One region of the Pleomorphomonas sp. PLEO genome, then DNA from elsewhere that is predicted to be linked to it. Evidence: riboswitches for the same ligand, from Rfam matches in the RefSeq annotation. Region 1 holds a riboswitch; the other holds the start of a gene.
The links. A riboswitch is a leader RNA that binds a small molecule or an ion and turns the genes downstream of it on or off. The one in region 1 is predicted to bind FMN.
Positions count from the first base shown of each region.

Region 2: another riboswitch for FMN. It lies ahead of AB6N07_RS14135 (DMT family transporter); the one in region 1 lies ahead of ribD (bifunctional diaminohydroxyphosphoribosylaminopyrimidine deaminase/5-amino-6-(5-phosphoribosylamino)uracil reductase RibD).

Region 1 covers NZ_CP166625.1:3,296,472-3,305,953, reverse strand. The annotation lists gene AB6N07_RS15300 (CoA-acylating methylmalonate-semialdehyde dehydrogenase) at 1-574, shown strand, start outside; gene AB6N07_RS15295 (aminodeoxychorismate/anthranilate synthase component II) at 575-1,183, opposite strand; gene pabB (aminodeoxychorismate synthase component I) at 1,180-2,595, opposite strand; gene AB6N07_RS15285 (ABC transporter permease) at 2,733-3,506, shown strand; gene AB6N07_RS15280 (ABC transporter ATP-binding protein) at 3,499-4,254, shown strand; gene AB6N07_RS15275 (ABC transporter substrate-binding protein) at 4,251-5,213, shown strand; FMN riboswitch at 5,328-5,479, shown strand; gene ribD (bifunctional diaminohydroxyphosphoribosylaminopyrimidine deaminase/5-amino-6-(5-phosphoribosylamino)uracil reductase RibD) at 5,572-6,579, shown strand; gene AB6N07_RS15265 (riboflavin synthase) at 6,586-7,194, shown strand; gene ribB (3,4-dihydroxy-2-butanone-4-phosphate synthase) at 7,170-8,378, shown strand; gene ribH (6,7-dimethyl-8-ribityllumazine synthase) at 8,386-8,841, shown strand; gene efeO (iron uptake system protein EfeO) at 8,908-9,482, opposite strand, start outside.
Region 2 covers NZ_CP166625.1:3,042,165-3,051,646, forward strand. The annotation lists gene AB6N07_RS14095 (GNAT family N-acetyltransferase) at 34-1,248, opposite strand; gene AB6N07_RS14100 (PilZ domain-containing protein) at 1,306-1,767, shown strand; gene AB6N07_RS14105 (DUF6803 family protein) at 1,826-2,329, opposite strand; gene hisI (phosphoribosyl-AMP cyclohydrolase) at 2,894-3,367, opposite strand; gene folE (GTP cyclohydrolase I FolE) at 3,375-3,989, opposite strand; gene AB6N07_RS14120 (iron-sulfur cluster assembly scaffold protein) at 4,164-4,604, shown strand; gene yidD (membrane protein insertion efficiency factor YidD) at 4,614-4,991, shown strand; gene AB6N07_RS14130 (MFS transporter) at 4,983-6,383, opposite strand; FMN riboswitch at 6,556-6,706, shown strand; gene AB6N07_RS14135 (DMT family transporter) at 6,811-7,743, shown strand; gene AB6N07_RS14140 (phosphatidylserine decarboxylase) at 7,904-8,614, shown strand; gene pssA (CDP-diacylglycerol--serine O-phosphatidyltransferase) at 8,626-9,480, shown strand.

The DNA.
Region 1 (9,482 bases):
TCTGGTCATCGGTTCCGGTACCGACAAGGCGTCGGAGATGGGGCCGCTCGTGTCGAAGCCGCATCTCGAAAAGGTACGCGGCTATATCGATAGCGGCGTCGACGAAGGAGCGACGCTGGTGCTCGATGGCCGCGGCTTCGTCAATCCCGGCAGCGAAGATGGCTATTTCATCGGCGCCACCCTGTTCGACAACGTGACGACCGAGATGAAGATCTATCGTGAGGAGATCTTCGGACCGGTGCTCGGTATCGTCCGTGTCGACGACTTCAACACCGCCGTCCGCCTCATCAACGAACATGAGTTCGGCAACGGCGCCGCCATCTTCACCCGCGACGGCGACAGCGCGCGCGAATTCACCACACGCATTCAGGCCGGCATGGTCGGCGTCAATGTGCCGATCCCAGTGCCGATGGCCTTCCACTCCTTCGGTGGTTGGAAGGCTTCGCTGTTCGGCGACCACCACATGCACGGCTCGGAAGGCGTCCGCTTCTACACGCGCCTCAAGACGGTGACGAGCCGTTGGCCGACCGGCATCCGTGCCGGCGCCGACTTCATCATGCCGACCATGGAGTGATCAGAAGGGGCTGAGCGGGGCGGCGGCGAGCCGCCCTTCCCTGCCCGGTAGTCGGGCGAGAAAGTTGGCGAACAGCCAATAGCCGCCTTCGGTCAGCACGCTTTCGGGATGAAACTGCACGCCGAACGTCGGATGTGCCATATGCTCGATGGCCATGATGTCGCCGCCCTCCGCGCGCGCGGTGACACGAAGCGGCGTGCCTTTCGGCACCTCAACGGCGAGCGAATGATAGCGCCCAACCTGTAGCGGATTTGGCAGCCCGGCAAATAGGCCATCTCCTTCATGAACAATCGTGGATGATCGCCCATGCATCGGCTCCCGCGCCTGAGCGATACGCGCGCCAAAAGCGGCGCCGATGCATTGGTGGCCAAGACAGATGCCGAGGATTGGCAGATGGCCTGACAGTATTCGCACCGCTTCGGTGGAAACGCCCGCCTCGCCAGGCCCACAAGGACCAGGGCTGATGACCAGAGCTTCAGCACCGAGCGCTGCAAGGCCCGACACCTCGACCGCGTCGTTGCGCAACACCCTAACCTCCTCGCCGAGTTCGACGAAATAGCGCGCCACGTTGCCGACGAAGCTGTCATAATTGTCGAGGACGACGATCATGCCGGCCTCCGGAAAGCTTCGAGCAACCGCCGCGCCTTCAGCTCGGCTTCGTCGAATTCGGTCGCCGGATCGGACAAAAGCGTGATGCCGCAACCGGCGCCAAGCGATGCCCTGTTACCGGCGAATGTCGCCGTACGGATGGCGATGTTGAAATCGGCCGAACCATCGAAGCCGAGATAGCCGATCGCCCCGCAGTAGACGTCGCGCGGCATTTTCTCCAGCTCGGCAATGATTTCCATAGCCCGTATCTTCGGCGCGCCGGTAATCGACCCTCCGGGGAAGATGGCCCCAAGCGCGTCCACCGCCGTCCTGCCATCGGCAAGCTCACCCGTCACGGTCGACACGAGATGATGTAGCGAAGCATAGGTCTCGACCGCGCAGAGGCTGGGCAACTTCACCGTATGCGGCTTGCAAACCGCGGAAAGGTCAGAGCGCAGGAGATCGACGATCATCACATTTTCTGCCCGGTCCTTATCCGAGGCGGCGAGCGCCATTGCGCGGGCGGCATCCTCGACCGGATCTGCGGCGCGCGGCGCCGTTCCCTTGATCGGACGCGTTTGAACATGCCGGCCACGGACCTCGATCAGCCGCTCTGGCGAAGACGAGGCAATCCGCACGTTGCCATGATCAAGAAAAGCAGCAAACGGAGCCGGATTGGCAGCCCGCAGCGTCCGGTAGTAGCCCCACGCATCAAAGCCGGCCGGCAGGTCGACTTCGATACGTCGAGCAATGTTGGCCTGAAAGATGTCGCCGGCGAGAATGTAGTCTCGGGTCGTAGCCACGGCCGCCTCGTAGCCGGCCCGGTCGAGGTTGGCCCTGAACACCGGGTGATCGAGGCCGGCAAACGGCGCTTCGGTCGGCGCCGCTGCTTCGAGCAAGCCCATGAACTGCTCCGACCGTTGCCGCGCCCTCCTCTCTCGTTTGTCCGGCTCCGTTTCAGGCCAGCCCGTGGAGACGAGGTGAGCGCGGCCGTCGATCAGATCGCAGGCAACGACTACATCGTAGAAATGCATCTCCAGTTCGGCGATGCCCTCGGTTGGCGCCGGTACGAACGGCAAGCGTTCGAGCAGGCGGCCAAACTCGTAAGCGACATGGCCGATCGCGCCACCCTGAAACGGTGGCATGCCAGCCGCCGGCTCTTGCCGATAAAGCGCCAGACGGCGCGCAAGCTCGGCCAGCGCCCGACGGCCAGGCGATGGAGGATCATCCGGTTGCGGCGAAATCGCCTCGCCATTCCACAACATCCGCCCGTCGACAACGCGAAACGTCGCGAAAGGGTCGGCGGCAAGAAAGGCGTGACGGCTGAAAGACGAACCGGCGAGCGCGCTATCGAGAAAGGCAAAATGCCGCAGCGGGCGAAATCGCGCCGCCAAAGTCATCGGATCGGAACAGTCGAAGGCGGTGACGATCATCTTGCATCCGCGCCCAAAGGCAAAGGGTTTGTCCGGTATAACGCGTATCGCAAACGTCTGAAACCATTTATGATTTGCATTCTCAACATTTCCTCATAACGCTCGACAGCGTAGACTTTGGACGTATAACAGCCGCCATGCCAGCCAGACGCTTCCTCGCCTCCACCGCCGTCTTCGCCTCCATCGCCATGATCTGGTGGCTGGCCGGCCGAGAGGGGTGGACCAACGCCTATCTGTTGCCGGCACCTTCGGCCGTGGTCAGCGCTCTGTCCGATCTCGTCGCTTCGGGCGCTCTTCTGAAACACACGCTGGTCAGCCTTCAGCGCGTGCTCCTCGGCTTTGCGCTGTCGGTGGCGCTGGCATTGCCACTTGCCGTGCTGCTATCGGCGATCCGGCTGGCTCGCGCCGTGCTCGACCCGCTTCTGGAGTTCATCCGTCAGGTACCGCCGCTCGCCCTCATACCGCTGCTGATCCTCTGGCTCGGCATCGGCGAGGCCCAGAAGCTCGGCATCATCGTCCTCGCCTCGTTTTTTCCGGTGTTCCTCGGCTTTCGTGGCGGGATCGCCGGCGTCGACCCAAAGCTGATCGAGGTCGGCCGTGTCGCCGGTCTCACCCGCCGCGAAATCCTGATGCGCATCGTCCTGCCATCGGCACTGCCGGAACTTGTCGTGGGGCTGCGTATCAGCCTCGGCTATAGCTGGAGGGCGCTGGTCGGTGCCGAGCTGATCGCCTCTTCGGCCGGCCTCGGCTACATGATCATCGACGCCGAAAACCTTGCCCGCACCGACATCGTACTGGCCGGCATCCTGGTCATCGGCGCCATCGGCCTCCTGTCCGACCTCGTGCTCCGCCTCGCCGTCGGTCGTGCCTTCCCTTGGCTATCCGCCGACCTGGAGGCCGCCCGTGCTTGAACTGATCGACGCGAGCCGTCATTACGACGCCGCCGGCCGCAACGTCCGCGCCCTCGACGAGGTGAGCGAGCTTTTTCCGACAGGCTCGATCACCACCGTCGTCGGTCGCTCCGGCTGCGGCAAGACCACTCTCCTCCGGTTGCTCGCCGGTCTCGCCGAGCCCAGTTCGGGCAAGGTCCGACGCGACCCTGCCCATAGCATCGGCGTGGTCTTTCAGGAGGCGCGGCTGATGCCTTGGCTGGACGTTGCAGCCAACGTCGCCTTCCCATTAAAAAGCCGACTAATCAATACCGACATCGCAGCCCGCGTCGATGAGGCCCTAACGCTGGTCGACCTCACGGAGGCGAGGCGCGCCCTGCCCGCGCAACTTTCCGGCGGCATGGCGCAACGCGTCGCCATCGCCCGCGCCCTGGCACAGCAACCCGACATTCTCCTTCTCGACGAACCCTTCTCGGCGCTCGACGCATTTACCCGTCGCAGCCTGCAGCGTGTCCTCGTCGACGTCTGGCGCGAGCGCCGCCCCACCGTGGTGCTGGTCACCCATGACGTCGAAGAAGCCGTATTGCTCGGCGAAAGCGTCATCGAAATGACGACCGGCCGCGTTGTCGATCGCGTCGCCATCGATCTGCCGTTTCCGCGCGAGGCAACCGACCCAGCGGTCGTCGACCTCCGCCGCCAAATTCTTGCACGCCTCGTCGGCGGCGCCGATCCGTTCAATTCCGAGATCAAATCCAGGAGGAATCCATGAAGCCGATTACCCGCCTTACCCTCGCCGTCGCGTTCTTCGCCAGTGCACTATCCCCCGTGCTCGCGGCCGATCTTGAGGCCCTGCGCGTCACCTACGTCACCGCGCCGTTCAATGTGCCGTCGATCGTCGAGAAGCACGAAGGTATCCTCGAAGCCGATTTTGGTGCCAAGGGTATCAAGATCGAGCGTCCCGAGATCACCTCGGGCGCCAAGCAGACCGAGGCCATCGCCGCCGATGCCATCGACGTCGCCTCGGTGTTGGGCGGCGCCTCGGCCATCCTCGCCAAGGCCAACGGCGTCGATGTCCGCATCATCGCCGTCTATTCGCGTTCGCCCAAGGCCTTCGCGCTGATGACCCGCAATGATGGTCCGCTCACCCTCGCCGATCTCAAGGGCAAGAAGATTGCCGGCCCCAAGGGAACGACCCTGCATCAGCTCCTGGCCGCGGCCCTCGCCTCCGCCGGCCTCACCATCAATGACGTCGACTACATCAACATGGACCTGCCGACGGCCCGCGCCGCCCTGCTCTCAGGTCAGATCGACGTCGCGACGCTGGCCGGCAACAACGCCATCGCCGTCGAGAAGGCTGGTGGCAAGACGCTCGCCACAGGCGAGGGTCTCATCCAACCGACCACGGTGATCGCCGCATCGGGCAAATTCATCGACGCGCACCCTGACCTCGTCGAGGCATATCTCGCTGCCCATCGCAAGTCGCTCGACTTCCTGGCGGCCAAGCCTGACGAAGCGCTGAAGATCGCCGCGGACGAGCAGAAGATCTCGGTCGAGGATGCAAAGGCGCAGCTGCCGCTCTATGACTTCACGCCAACGCTGACCGACGCTGACATCACCAATCTCGAGGGCGATCAGGCCTTCATGGTGGACAATGCTATGCTCCCGAAGGACCGGGTAATAGACATCCGCAAGGATCTCGTATCTCCCATCGCCTACGCCGTAAAATAACGCCGGGGAGGCGCGCCGAACACGATCGCGTGCACGGCGCGCTTCGTAATCGATCCGATCTTGCGCGTCTGGATCGTCATGCCTATGCTTTTGGATGCCGCCTTTCATGGCGGTGAACGTTCTCGGGGCGGGGTGAAATTCCCCACCGGCGGTAATCGCGCGAAAGCGCGTCAGCCCGCGAGCGCCCGTTCCCTTCTGGGAGCGGGGTCAGCAGATCCGGTGTGATTCCGGGGCCGACGGTATAGTCCGGATGGTAGAGAACGGCTGACGCCACACGTGTGTCCTCCTGTGCGGAGGCGCGCGTGCTTGCGCGTTTGCTTGCGCCCCCAGTGCGTTCGATCATTGGATCGAGGACCGCATGGGCGCTTTAAACGACCTGACCAGTTCTTCTCTGCCTGCCGGCGTCATTGCCGATGCCTTTGCACGCGCGATCGCCGTCGCGGCCGATTATGCTGGCGCCACATCCCCCAATCCGCCGGTCGGCTGCGTGCTGCTTGACGCGGTCGGCAATAGTCTCGCCGTCGAGGCGCATCGCAAGGCCGGCGATCTGCATGCCGAGGCTCGCGCCATTGCCGCCTGCAACGCGGCTGGCACGATCGACCGCATTCACACCGTGGTGGTCACGCTGGAGCCTTGCAACCACCATGGCCGCACACCGCCCTGCGCCGAGGCGATCCTGGCAACGCCTGCCCGAGAGGTATGGATCGCCGAGACCGATCCCAATCCGCGCGTCGACGGCGGCGGCGCGGCGCGTCTTGCCGCGGCCGGCCTCTCCGTTCGCTTCCTCTCTGAATTCGACCATCCCGACGCCAGTCGCCTCGCCGCCGACACCGAGCGCCTCATCGCCCCCTTCGTCAAATGGGTGACCACCGGCCTCCCCTTCGTCACGGTCAAGCAGGCACTTGATGACACAGGATCGATGATCCCGCCGGTGGGCCACCGCACCTTCACGTCGGAAACTTCTCTGACGCTTGCCCACCGCATGCGTCGCCGCGCCGATGCCATCCTCACCGGCAGCGGTACGATCCTGGCCGACAACCCGGAATTCACCGTCCGCCGGCTCCCGGACCATCCGGACAAGCGCCGAATCCTCGCCATTCTCGACCGCGGCAGCCGTGTGCCGGCCGACTATCTCACCGAAGCGGCACGGCGCGGCCTGCGGCCGATACTGTTCTCCGACATTGGCGAAGCACTCACCCGTCTCGGCACGGAGAGCGTCCATGAGGTCCTGGTCGAGGCCGGGCCGATACTGACTTCCGCCATCCTCGCTACCGACATCTGGGACGAGCACGTCACCATCAGAAAGATCGGGGACGGCACTCCCGACCGCGTCACCGTTTCTCGAAACCACAACAAGAAAGGCTGAAACCTTATGTTTTCCGGCATCATCGCCCGGACCGTCGCGGTCCGGACGGCCGAGGCCACCGGCGGCTCGCTGGTGGTCTCCATTCCAACCGGCTGGTCCGACCTTGAACTCGGCGAAAGCATCGCCGTCAACGGCGTCTGCCTCACCGTGACGGAGATGGACGAGGCAGGCACGGCCCGCTTCTTCCTCTCTCCCGAAACACTGTCTCGCTCCAATCTTGGCCGTCTCACAACCGGTTCAGTGGTCAACCTTGAGCGCTCGGTAGCGCTCGCTGATCGCCTGTCCGGCCACATGGTCCAGGGCCACGTCGATGGCAAAGCAACGTTTGTCTCGGTAACGCCCGACAGCGACGCCCGCCGCCTGGAGTTTGACCTGCCCGCCGCGATCGCCCGTTACTGCGTCGAAAAGGGGTCGATCTCGCTCAACGGCATCAGCCTCACCATCAACACCATCGAACCGGCACGGGATGGTGCCCGCATCGGCATCACCATCATTCCCCACACCTGGGACAACACCAACCTGTCGGCTGCCGCTCTCGGCGACGAAATCAATGTCGAGGTCGACGTCATCGCCAAATACGTGGAGGCACTATGCAAGCCCTATCTCGCGCACTGAACCGGCTGAAGGCCGGCGGCATGGTCCTGCTCGTCGATGACGAGGACCGGGAAAACGAAGGCGACCTGGTCGTCGCCGCCGAGTTCGCCACGCCCGAAGCCATCGCCTTCATGGCCAAGAAGGCCTGCGGTCTGATCTGTCTGGCGCTCACCGGCGAACAGATCGACCGGATCGGTCTTTCGCCGATGGTGGCGATGAACCGTGCCCGCCGCTCCACCGCCTTCACCGTCTCCATCGAGGCGCGCGAAGGCATTACGACCGGCATCTCGGCCTATGACCGGGCGCACACCATCCGCGTCGCCGCCGACCCGGCCGTAGCGCCTGGCGCCATCGTCTCGCCTGGCCACGTATTCCCGCTCCGGGCGGCCGAGGGCGGCGTGCTCGCCCGCAATGGCCACACCGAGGGGGCGATCGACCTTGTTCGTCTCGCCGGGCTGTCGCCCGCCGCCGTCATCTGCGAAGTGATGGGCGAGAGCGGCCACATGGCCCAAAGGCCCGAACTCGACCGCTTCGCGAGGGAGCACGATATCCCGGTCCTCACCATCGCAGAGCTGGTGGAACATCGCTGGGCGACCGAGCCCCTGGTCGAGGAGGTGGCGAGCGCCGACCTTCCGACGGCCTATGCTGATGGCGTGTTGCGGGTCCATGCCTTCCGCAGCCTTGTCGACGGCGTCGAACATCTCGCCATCGTGCGTCGCCCTCTGGGCAAAACGCCGCTCGTCCGCGTTCACTCCGAATGTCTGACGGGCGACGCGCTCGGCTCTCTCCGCTGCGACTGTGGTCCGCAACTGCATGAGGCTCAGCGGCTGATCTCCGAAGACCCCGAGGGTGGCGTAGTGGTCTACCTGCGCGGCCAGGAGGGACGCGGCATCGGCCTTGCCAACAAGATCCGCGCCTATGCGCTACAGGACGGCGGCCTCGACACGCTCGACGCCAACACCGCCCTCGGCCTACCGGCCGATGCCCGCCATTACGGGATCGCGGCGCAGATCCTGAAGGCGCTCGGCATCGACCGCCTGCGTCTGCTCTCCAACAACCCTGCCAAGGCCGATGCGCTCACCGGTTACGGCATCGATGTCGTCGGGCAAGTGCCGCTCATCATCCCGCCCAATCCGTTCAACCGCCGCTACCTTGCCACCAAGGGCCAGCGCTTCGGCCACAGCCTTTGCCAGCATGACTCGTGAGGATCCAATGACAGCTTCCCCTACGCCACCGCGCCTTGCGGTCGTCGTCAGCCAGTTCAATCAGGAGGTAACCGGCGGCCTTCTTGCCGGCACGCGTCGTGAGCTCGAAGAACGCGGCGTAGCTTTGCTCGATGGCGATATCTTCTCGGCTCCCGGCGCCTTCGAGATTCCGCTTCTTGCCCAGACGCTAGCCAAAAGCGGCCGCTATGCCGGCGTGATCTGCCTCGGCTGCGTCATCAAGGGCGACACGGCGCATTTCGAGTTCATCAGCCTCGGTGCCGCCACCGGACTGATGCAGGCCACTCTCGCCACCGGCGTGCCGATCACCTTCGGCATTCTCACCACTTACACCGACGAACAAGCCTTGGTCCGCAGCCGCGATGACGCTGCCAACAAGGGCCGCGAAGCGGCGGCGGCCTGCGTCGAGACGCTGGCAACGCTGAACAAAATCAAGGCGGGCTGACATCCCCACAAACGAGGACGGCGGCCCTTTCGGACCGCCGCCTTCCTCAATCCCGGAAATTCGACCTCAATCAAGCCCGAGCTTGCCGCGCAAAGTCGACAGATCCTCGGCCAGCGTATTGACCGCCGCCGCCAGCACCTTGCGATCATCCTCGGTCAGCTTGTCATAGGTGACGTAGCCCTCGCCATCCTTGTACTTGGCGAGCGTTGTATCGACGGTGGTGAAGTTGGCGTCCACCGTCTTCAAGAAGTCGGCTTCCTTGGCGGCGATCAGCGGCCGGACCAGATCCACGATCTTGCGTGAGCCGTCGAAGTTGCCGCGGAAATCCCAGAGATCGGTGTGGCTGTAGCGATCTTCCTCACCGGAAATTTTGGTGGCCGCCACTTCTTCCATCAGCACGGCTGCGCCACCGACGACCTTCTCGGGCGGGAAAGTCAGCGAGGCGATGCGGCTTTCCAGCTCCTTGACGTCGGCGAGCAGCTTGTCTGCCACCGGCGCAAGGCCCTCGGTCGAGTTCTTCTCCCACAGGCCGTACTCGATGCGGTGGAAGCCGGGGAATTCCGGGTCCGCCTCGGCCTTCTCGTAGTCATCGGCGCGCGAGTCGATGGAAACGTCGAGGTCGGAAAACAGTTCGGCGATCG
Region 2 (9,482 bases), 250 kb from region 1:
CGGAGCGCAAGGTGGTCCCTCGTGCCCGGTCGGTCAATCCTGTTCCTGAAGTGGCCCACGGCGGAAGGGACCAAGGCTTTCGAGTTCCGTTTCGGCGCTGAGGACCGCGCGTCTCTCGCGAGTGAGGAAGTCGGCCACTACGCGCCGGAATCCGGCATCGGCTATATAGTGAGCCGAACGGGTCGTCTCCGGCAGATAGCCACGCGACAGCTTGTGTTCGCCCTGTGCTCCGGCTTCGACCACTGCCAGACGGTGCTCGATCGCGTAATCGATGGCCTGATGATAGCAGACCTCGAAATGCAGGAAGGGGTGTTCCTCGATGGCCCCCCAATTGCGGCCGTAGAGGCGGTCGGAACCGATGAGGTTGAGCGCTCCGGCGATGTAGCGGCCGGCCCGACGCGCCATGACGAGCAGGATGCGGTCGGCCATTCGTTCGGATAGCAGTGAAAAGAAACGACGGTTGAGGTAGGGCGTTCCCCACTTTCTGCTGCCGGTATCCATATAGAAGGCGAAGAAGGCATCCCAGTGAGCCTCGGTGAGGTCGCTGCCGGTTACCCATTCGACGCTGATGCCGTCTTGCAGCGCTTCCCGTCGTTCGCGTTTCAGCGCCTTGCGCTTGCGCGAGGCGAGGCGGCCTAGAAAGTCGTCGTAGGTCGTGTAGCCATCGTTCCTGAACTGGAACTGCTGGTCGAGCCGTTCGAGCCAGCCCTCGGCGCCAAGCGCGGCGGCGCTTTCCTCATCAATAAAGGTCACATGCGCCGAGGAGAGTTCGTAGCGGTCGGCGACGAGCTTCATGCCGCGTGCCAGCGCTTGTCGCGTCGCGTCATCGGCTGCGAGGAGGCGCGGACCTGTCACTGGACTGAAGGGAATGGATGACTGCAGCTTGGGGTAGTATTGTCCACCAGATCGCTCCCAGGCATCGGCCCAGCCATGGTCGAAGACATATTCGCCATAGGAGTGGCCCTTCAGATAGGCTGGGGCCGCACCGATGAGATGACCGTCCTCGTCTTCGAGGAGCAGGTGGCTCGGCAGCCAGCCGGTCTCGGCGGTCGCGCATCCCGCCTCCTCGCAAATCAGCAGGAAGTCATGGCTGATGAAGGGATTGTAGGGGAAGGGCGGTTCGTCACTCATCCAACGGATGGCGCCGCGCGCGCCTGTCTCCCAGCCGGGGTTGGCGAGGCCATCCCAGTCGGCCTTGCTGACAGCGGCGAGCCCGTCGACAGTGCGCAGTGAAAACGAATGGGACATGGACAGAATGCGAGGCTCGGATACGGATTAGCCCTTAGGATAGCTCCGCCGCGACTGATGATGCAAATCCCGAATTTTTCCTACGATCATTGGCCAAATGGTGACGGGGTAAACCAAGGATTAACGAGAAAGCCCCAAGTTGAGGTTGTTGCCAATGACGGATATTCGGGCGTGCATACAGACCGTAAGTTGTCAAAGCGAGAAATGGCGGAGCTCATTACCCGCTTGCGCAACCCTAACGTGAGGGTTGGTGAGCAGCGACGGGCGGAGCGATTGAATTGCCACTGGCCGGCTCTGGTCCATTCCGACCCGCGCGATATCGCCTGCATTGTCGAAAACATCAGCCATAGCGGCTGTCGTGTCCGTACCATTGGAATGTTGTTCGCACCGGGTGATCCGGTCATCGTTCGTATCCCGTCACAGAAAATGGTGTTGGACGGTATCGTTGCCTGGTCGCGGGACGAGGAAGCCGGCATCCGGTTCAGCTTTGGCGACGAAAGCCATAACCTGACCGTTTGATCTCCCAATCGAGTAATTGCGGCGACGGGCAATAGTGCGCCCGCCGCCTGGTCGATTGTCAGGGCGCCATGCCGGGCATTGCTGCCATCGGGTCTGTGCCGGTCAGTAGCGTCGGGTCGAGCATGCCAAAAATCATCGCCACGTGGGCGACGATCAGGAACAGCGCCACAAAGCCGGCATGCAGGCCGAGCCGCGCCTCAGGAGTGCGGCCCTTCCAGAGAAAGCCAAGATCGATCAATGCGATACCACCGAGCGGGATGACGCCGGTCAGGTAAAAGCCGACGGCGATCACGTCAGCCGGCCCACGCCAGGCGCCACCAATGGTCAGGGGCACCACGGCGGTGAAGAACAGGTAGAGGAAGACGCCGAGGAAGTAGATGCCGGCGATCGATCCAGCGATCCGGCTTACCTTCCGCACGGCGCCATCGAGATGGCGCGTATACAGCAGATAGAGTTCGGCAATGGCGATGGTTTCGGCGAGGATCACCGGCACAGCCATGAACAGGATAAGGTTCCAGGGCTGGTTGCTGGCCAGCAGCTGCATGTAGTGAGTCATAGGCATGATCGTCTGTCTCCGTGCCGACAGACGCGGCACTGCGGCCGGCGACTGTGGCAAATGGTCCGTTGATGGATGGTCGTTCGGAAGACGATCAGGCGCGGGGTGGTGGCGTCGGTGGCGCGGAGGACGTGGCCAACAGGCGCCGGACGCTGCTAGGCGCGGCAGCGGAGACCGCGGCTAAAAGAAGAGTCGTTGTCGCAGTCACACTGAATACGCCGGAGCAGGCGGCCGGGCAGGTGCAGTCGGTAAACTTGCTATGATTGCGGCAGGCGTCGCGCGCGTCAGAGCAGAGGGAAGCGCTGGAGGAGGCAAGCCAAACGACAGCATGATCGAGGGCTTGTGTCGTCGCGGTCGGGGCAACAGGCGCCGTTGTCTCGGTGAGCTGTGACGGGGTGTGCGCCATGCCGTGCTCGTGCGCGGAGGCGACTGACATGAAGGTCAGCATCAGCAGCGCGAAGAGGACGAAGACCTGGCGGGGCATGCCGACCTTTATGACTGAACGGCGACGGCGCGACTATCAGCAGGCCGGCCGACCGCCGTCAATCAAGGGAAAACGCGGCAAGGCCCTCAGTGCCCATGCCCGTAGACTTTGACAGGGTCGAAAAGACGGTCGCCGCCGATGTGTTCGAGCCTCACCGGGCCCTCGGCCGCCTTCTGGCCGATGGGAGCGTGCCGGTAGAAACAGGAGAGCTGTCCAGTGTGGCATGTGGCGCCGGTGCCGTCCACGCGCACGCGCAATACGAGCGCGTCCTGGTCGCAGTCAGTCAGAAGTTCGACCACCTTCTGTACGTTGCCGGAGGTGGCGCCCTTGTGCCAGAGCTCGTTGCGTGACCGACTCCAATACCAGCCTTCGCCGGTTTGAATGGTCAGCGCGAGGCTCTCGGCGCTCATGTAGGCGACCATCAGCACCTGACCGCTATCGGCGTCGACTGTGACGCAGGCGATCGTGCCGTCCGGGCCGAAGCGCGGGGTCAGCACATCACCCGCCTCAAGCGCCGCCTTATTGCCGGCGGGCGGGAACAGTTTCGTCTCGGACGTCATGTCGGGATCACTTGCCTTCGCCGCGCAGCATCATCATGAAGCGGGCCTGTTCGGTGGGGTCGGTCTTGAAGCAGCCGGTGAAACGGGCGGTCACCGTCGACGCGCCCGGCTTCTGCACGCCGCGCATCGCCATGCAAAGATGCTCCGCCTCGATCAGCACGGCGCAGCCTCGCGGCTTCAGCACCTTTTCGATGGCATTGCTGACCTGAGCGGTCATCGTTTCCTGCGTCTGTAGCCGACGGGCGTACATTTCGACGATGCGGGCGAGCTTGGAGAGACCAACGACACCTGAGGTTGGGTAGTAGGCGATGTGGGCCTTGCCGATGAACGGCACCATATGGTGCTCGCAGTGCGAATAGAAAGGGATGTCACGAACGAGGATCAACTCGTCGTAGCCGGCTACCTCGGTGAAGATGCGGTCGAGCACTTCCTCGTCGGTTTGGCTGTAGCCTGAAAAAAGCTCGGCATAGGCTTTGACGACGCGCTTGGGGGTGTCACGTAGCCCCTCACGTTCCGGATCCTCGCCGGCATAGGCAATGAGCGTGCGGACGGCGGCCTCGGCTTCCTCGCGGCTTGGGCGGCGAGTTTTGCGGGCACTGGCGGTGAAGATGGCATCGTCCATGCTTGGTCCTTCCTGGGGTCTCGCGCAGGTTCTCGCGGAGGCCACAACGTCCGGCTTGTCTCCGCGCTTGGCGGGAAGGCCGTCTCAGGCCTATATACGCGTCGTGCCCCGGAGTTCAAAGGCGGTTGGCGAGAAGCTGGATATTATGCTTGGCCGTCCGCCGAAGGTGTCAGCATGCTCGACGACGTCTATAACGCGCACATCCTTGAACTGGCCGGCAACATAGGCCGCGTCGGCCGTCTTGCCGGGCCGGATGCCACGGCGACGCGCCATTCCAAGTTATGCGGCTCGCGGATCACCGTCGATCTCCGGTTAGAAGGTGACGTCGTTGCCGACTATGCTCACGAGGTGAAGGCTTGCGCGCTGGGGCAGGCAGCGGCGGCCGTTATGGCTAAAAACGTGGTGGGTGCCACGTCCGCCGAACTCAGGCAGGCGCGTGACGAGATGTTCGCCATGCTCAAAGAGGGCGCCGCGCCGCCGGCCGGTCGCTTTGCCGAGCTTCGCTATCTTGAGCCGGTGCGCGACTTCAAGGCGCGACACACTTCGACCATGCTGGTGTTCGAGGCGGTGGTTGCTTGCCTTGACGATATCGCCGCCGCGCGTGTCGCTGGCTAGGAATCGGCCATGTGCGAATGCGGACAGCGACATAGCGATGAAGGCGGCCACGTCAATTCAGACGTTACGACTCGTCGGTCGACGCCGGGGCGTCTTGTTGGCCGGGGACTGATACGAGTCTATCAGATCGTTTTGTCGCCTTTGATGGGGCGGCAGTGCCGTCATCTTCCCACCTGCTCCAGCTATACCGACGAGGCAATCGGCCGGTTCGGCTTATGGGCCGGTGGCTGGATGGGCCTTGCCCGCATTCTCCGCTGCAATCCCTGGGGCTCGTCCGGCTTCGATCCGGTGCCAGAGACGATCGATCGAACCTATCGGTGGTGGCGCCCCTGGAAGGGCGCGCGCTGGAGCGGCACTCATATCGATCCGGCGACTCGGCTAGACTGACGCCTCCCCAGCGGCCTCGGCGGCGCGATGGCCGGAGACTTCAGAACCGGCGTTCGGCGACATCCGGGCATAGATCGGGATGCAGAGAAGGCCGATCACCGCCAGCGCCAGGAAGGCCGGAATGAAGTCCGTTGGAAGGACGGCCATGTCGCCGCGCATCGAGCGGGTGATCTCAAGGGCGGTGGCACCAACCGCGACGCCGAGCGCCGCCGAGATCTGCTGGCCGACCGAGGAGATCGAAGTGGCGTGGCTCATATGCCGATTGTCCACCTCCGCAAAGGCGAGACCATTGAGCGCGGTGAATTGCAAGGAGCGGAAGAAACCGCCAACCAGCAGCACAGCGAAGATCACCAGATGCGATGTCTCCTTGCTGAAAGAGATAATAGCCAAGAGGAATGCGGTGGTGAACAGCGTGTTGACCATCAGCACCATGCGAAAACCGTAGGCCCGGACGATGCGAGGCGCTGAAAACTTCATGAATACCGCGCCGGCGGCGGTGGCGAAGGTGAGCATGCCGCTTTCGAACGGCGTCATGCCGAAGCCGAGCTGAAGAAGAAGCGGCAGAAGGAAGGGAATGGCGCCAACGCCGATGCGGAACAGAAGACCACCGAGCACCGATACGCGGAATGTCGGCAAACGGAAGAGATTCAAGTCCATCAACGGTTCGGGGGTTTCCACCGCGTGGCGGGCATAGGCATAGAGCGAAGCCGCGCCGACCGTGATCAGGGCGATGTCGAGCCAGGTTGGCAGCACGCCGATGCCGCCGGCGGCGACGCCGAATACGAAACCAGCGAGACCGATGCCGGACAGCACGAAACCGCGCGTATCGAGCGGCGGAAGATTCTCTTCCTTGTAGTTCTTGATGAAAATGCTGACGAGAATGAGACCGACGATGCTGATCGGGATATTGATCCAGAAGATCCAGCGCCACTGGAAAAAGGTGGTGATGAAGCCGCCGAGCGGCGGCCCGAGCACCGGGCCGATCATGGCCGGCACCGTCAGCCAGCTCATGGCGCGCAGATAATCGGACTTCTGAATCGAGCGCAGCATTACCAGCCGGCCAACCGGCACCATCATCGCGCCGCCGGCGCCCTGGACGATGCGGGAGGCGACGAAACCTTCGAGTGATGACGACAGGCCGCAGAGTATCGACCCGGTTACAAACACCACGATGGCGAGACGGAAGATGGTTCGGGCACCGAAACGGTCCGCCATCCAGCCGGAGATCGGCAGGAAGACAGCCACCGAAATCAGATAGCTGGTGAAGGCCAGTTTCAGGGAAATCGGATCGACACCGAGATCGATGGCGATCTGCGGTAGCGAGGTGGAGACCACCGAGCTGTCCAGATTTTCCATAAAGAGCGCGCAGGCGACAATCAGCGGAATAAGCATGGCTTTCTCACGTTTCGTCCGGTTTATGGCGGAAGCGCGGTCAAGGGTCGAGGGGATAGCGATCACATGTCGGAGAACATGACTGTCATGCGCGCGGAAACGGTGTGTCGCCTTTGATTTCCGATGCTTCTCGGACTAAAGTCTTTGTGTCGGCGTGGGTTCCCACACTGGCAACCATTCTCGGGGCGGGGTGAAATTCCCCACCGGCGGTAATGGCGGCGTGAGTCGTCTAGCCCGCGAGCGCTCCAGCCGTAAGGCCGGGGGTCAGCAGATCCGGTTGGATTCCGGAGCCGACGGTACAGTCCGGATGAAAGAGAAGGGTATGCTGAAAATCCCGTTCGCGACGGTGTTTGCCGGCCGCGACCGATTGTCTTCATGACCCGATCGCCCTGATTCCGTGTCGTTCCTTGTCTTAAGGATCCGAACCTTGAATCAGAGCCCGAACAAGACCAAGTCGTTTCCCGTGCTGGGGGCGATCTACATGGTGTCGGCCGGCGTCGTCTTCGCCGCTATCAATGTGCTCACCCAGTGGGTGACCGGAACCTACCATTTCTCATCGCAGGCGCTCGCCTTCTGGCAATACGGCCTGTCACTCGTCTTCTTCCTGCCCACGCTTCTGAAGCTCGGTGCCGGCGCCTTCCACACCGCCCATCCGGTGGCGCATATCGTTCGCGTCGTCTTCGCAACGCTCGGCGTACAGTTTTTCGTCGGTGCGCTGGCAGCCGGCGTGCCGATCGCCCAAGTGGTGGCGGTGGATATGACCTCGCCGTTCATCGTCATCGTGGCGGCCCGGCTCATCCTTGGTGAGCGTATCGGCCCACATCGGGCACTGGCCACGGTCGTCGGGTTTATCGGCGGCATGCTGATCCTCGCCCCTTGGTCGGACAGCTTCTCGGTCTATAGCCTGTTGCCGCTCGGCGCGGCGGCTATGTGGGCGGCTTCGTCGGTGATGACCAAGCAGCTCGCCGCCGTTGAGAGTCCGGCTTCGGTGACCATCTATCTGCTGGCGCTGCTCACTCCGATCAATGCCGCCTTCCTGCTCACTTCAACCGGGTTCGACGTGGGAGCCGCCTTCGCACTGCCGGCAGGCACGGTGCTTTGGGTGGTGGTGGCGTTGGCAGCACTGACCGCCGCGGCGCAATATCTTCTGACGCTCGCCTATGCGCGCGCTGACGCTTCCTATCTCCAGACCTTCGATAACGTGCGCCTGCCGCTCAACACGCTGGCCGGTTGGCTGGTCTTTGCCTATGCCCCGAGCGGCTATCTCTGGGGCGGCGCTATCCTGATTATCGGCGCATCACTCTACTTGCTGCGCACGGAGACCGCGACGCGGGGTGGTGACGAGCCCGTGCCGGCTTGAGGATGGCGGCAACGGTGGGCGGAGCGAATGCTCCGGCCGCCGTCTTTTGGCGAAAGCGGTGTGAACAACCGGCGAGTGGCGGCGACCGGCTTTGCATGTGTCGCTCATTCGTGCGAAAAGTCCGTTTCTCTTAGCGGGGTTGCCCCGCCGTTCTACGGGCTTGAATGACATGTCGGTGCTGAAATCGATCCGGAACGCCGTGCCGCCGATCCATCCGGAAGGGCACAAGTTCATCCTGATTTTCCTGGCGGCGACCGTGCTGCTCGGCTGGCTGTTCGAACCGCTGTTCTGGATCGGGTTGGCGCTCACCATCTGGTGCGCTCTGTTTTTCCGCGATCCCATACGCGTCACGCCGGTGTCGAACTCGCTCGTCGTTTCGCCGGCTGATGGTCGCATTTCGTCGGTGGGCCTCGCCGTGCCGCCTCGTGAACTCGGTTTGGGTTCCGAGCCGCTGTTCCGGATCTGCGTGTTCATGAACGTGTTCGACGTGCACGTAAACCGAGCGCCGGTCACTGGCCGCGTCACCCGCATCGCCTACAAGGCCGGTAAGTTCATCAACGCCGAGCTCGACAAGGCCAGCGAGGACAACGAGCGCAACGGCTTGGTGATCGAGCGACCAGACGGGCGTATCGTCGGCGTGGTTCAGATCGCCGGTCTGATTGCTCGGCGTATCGTCTCCTTCACGCGAGAGGGCGAGAGCCTTACCGTTGGCGATCGCTTCGGCCTCATCCGCTTCGGTTCGCGTGTGGACGTCTATCTACCGACGACGGCGACGGCGCTCGTCTCCGAAGGTACGCGGGCGATCGCCGGCGAGACTGTGCTCGCCGATATCGACGGCATCACCAAGACGCCTTTCGTGCGTGTGGCCTGAGGCGGACGGTAATGCCTGGACTTTTCCCGCCGTTTGATCCCGATCCGGAAGCCGTTGAACGTCCGAAGCGGGTTCGTCGTATTCCGATCCGGAGCGTGATTCCCAACCTCGTGACGTTGTTGTCGCTGTGTGCCGGGCTCACGTCGATCCGCATGGGCTTTGAGGGGCGCGTGGATATGGCGGTCTACGCCATTCTGATCGCCGCCGTGCTCGATGGGCTCGATGGTCGGCTCGCCCGCTACCTTCATGTCACCTCAAAATTTGGTGCCGAACTCGATTCCCTTAGCGATTTCCTCAGCTTCGGTGTTGCACCGCCGCTGCTGCTGTTCGTGTGGAATTTCCACGACATCAATTCCTTCGGCTGGGTTGCCGTGGTGCTGTTCGCTATCGCCGGTGCTTTGCGTCTTGCTCGCTTCAACACGATGTTGGGCGAGAACAAGCCGGCTTGGCAGGCCAACTTTTTCACCGGGGTGCCGATTCCGGCCGGTGCGCTCGCCGTGCTCCTGCCGATTTATATCGATCGTGTCGGCATCGACGTGCCGCAAGCGGCGGCACCGGTGGTGGTTGCCTATGTCGTGTTGATCGCGGCGCTGATGGTCAGCCGCGTGCCGACTTTCTCGGGCAAAAAATATGGTGGCATCCAACGCGAATGGGTGGTGCCTATCCTGATCGGCGTTGTTATCCTGGCCATGCTGCTGGTCAGCTATCCATTCCATGTCCTCAGCATTCTGACCATTCTTTACCTTGCTTATATTCCGTTTGGCTGGCGTGCGTGGAACCGGCTGGCGCGCACGCACGGTACTAAGGAAGATGAGTTGACGCTCGACGTGGGGGGCTCATTCCCCGACGATGAGATCACGCACTGAGC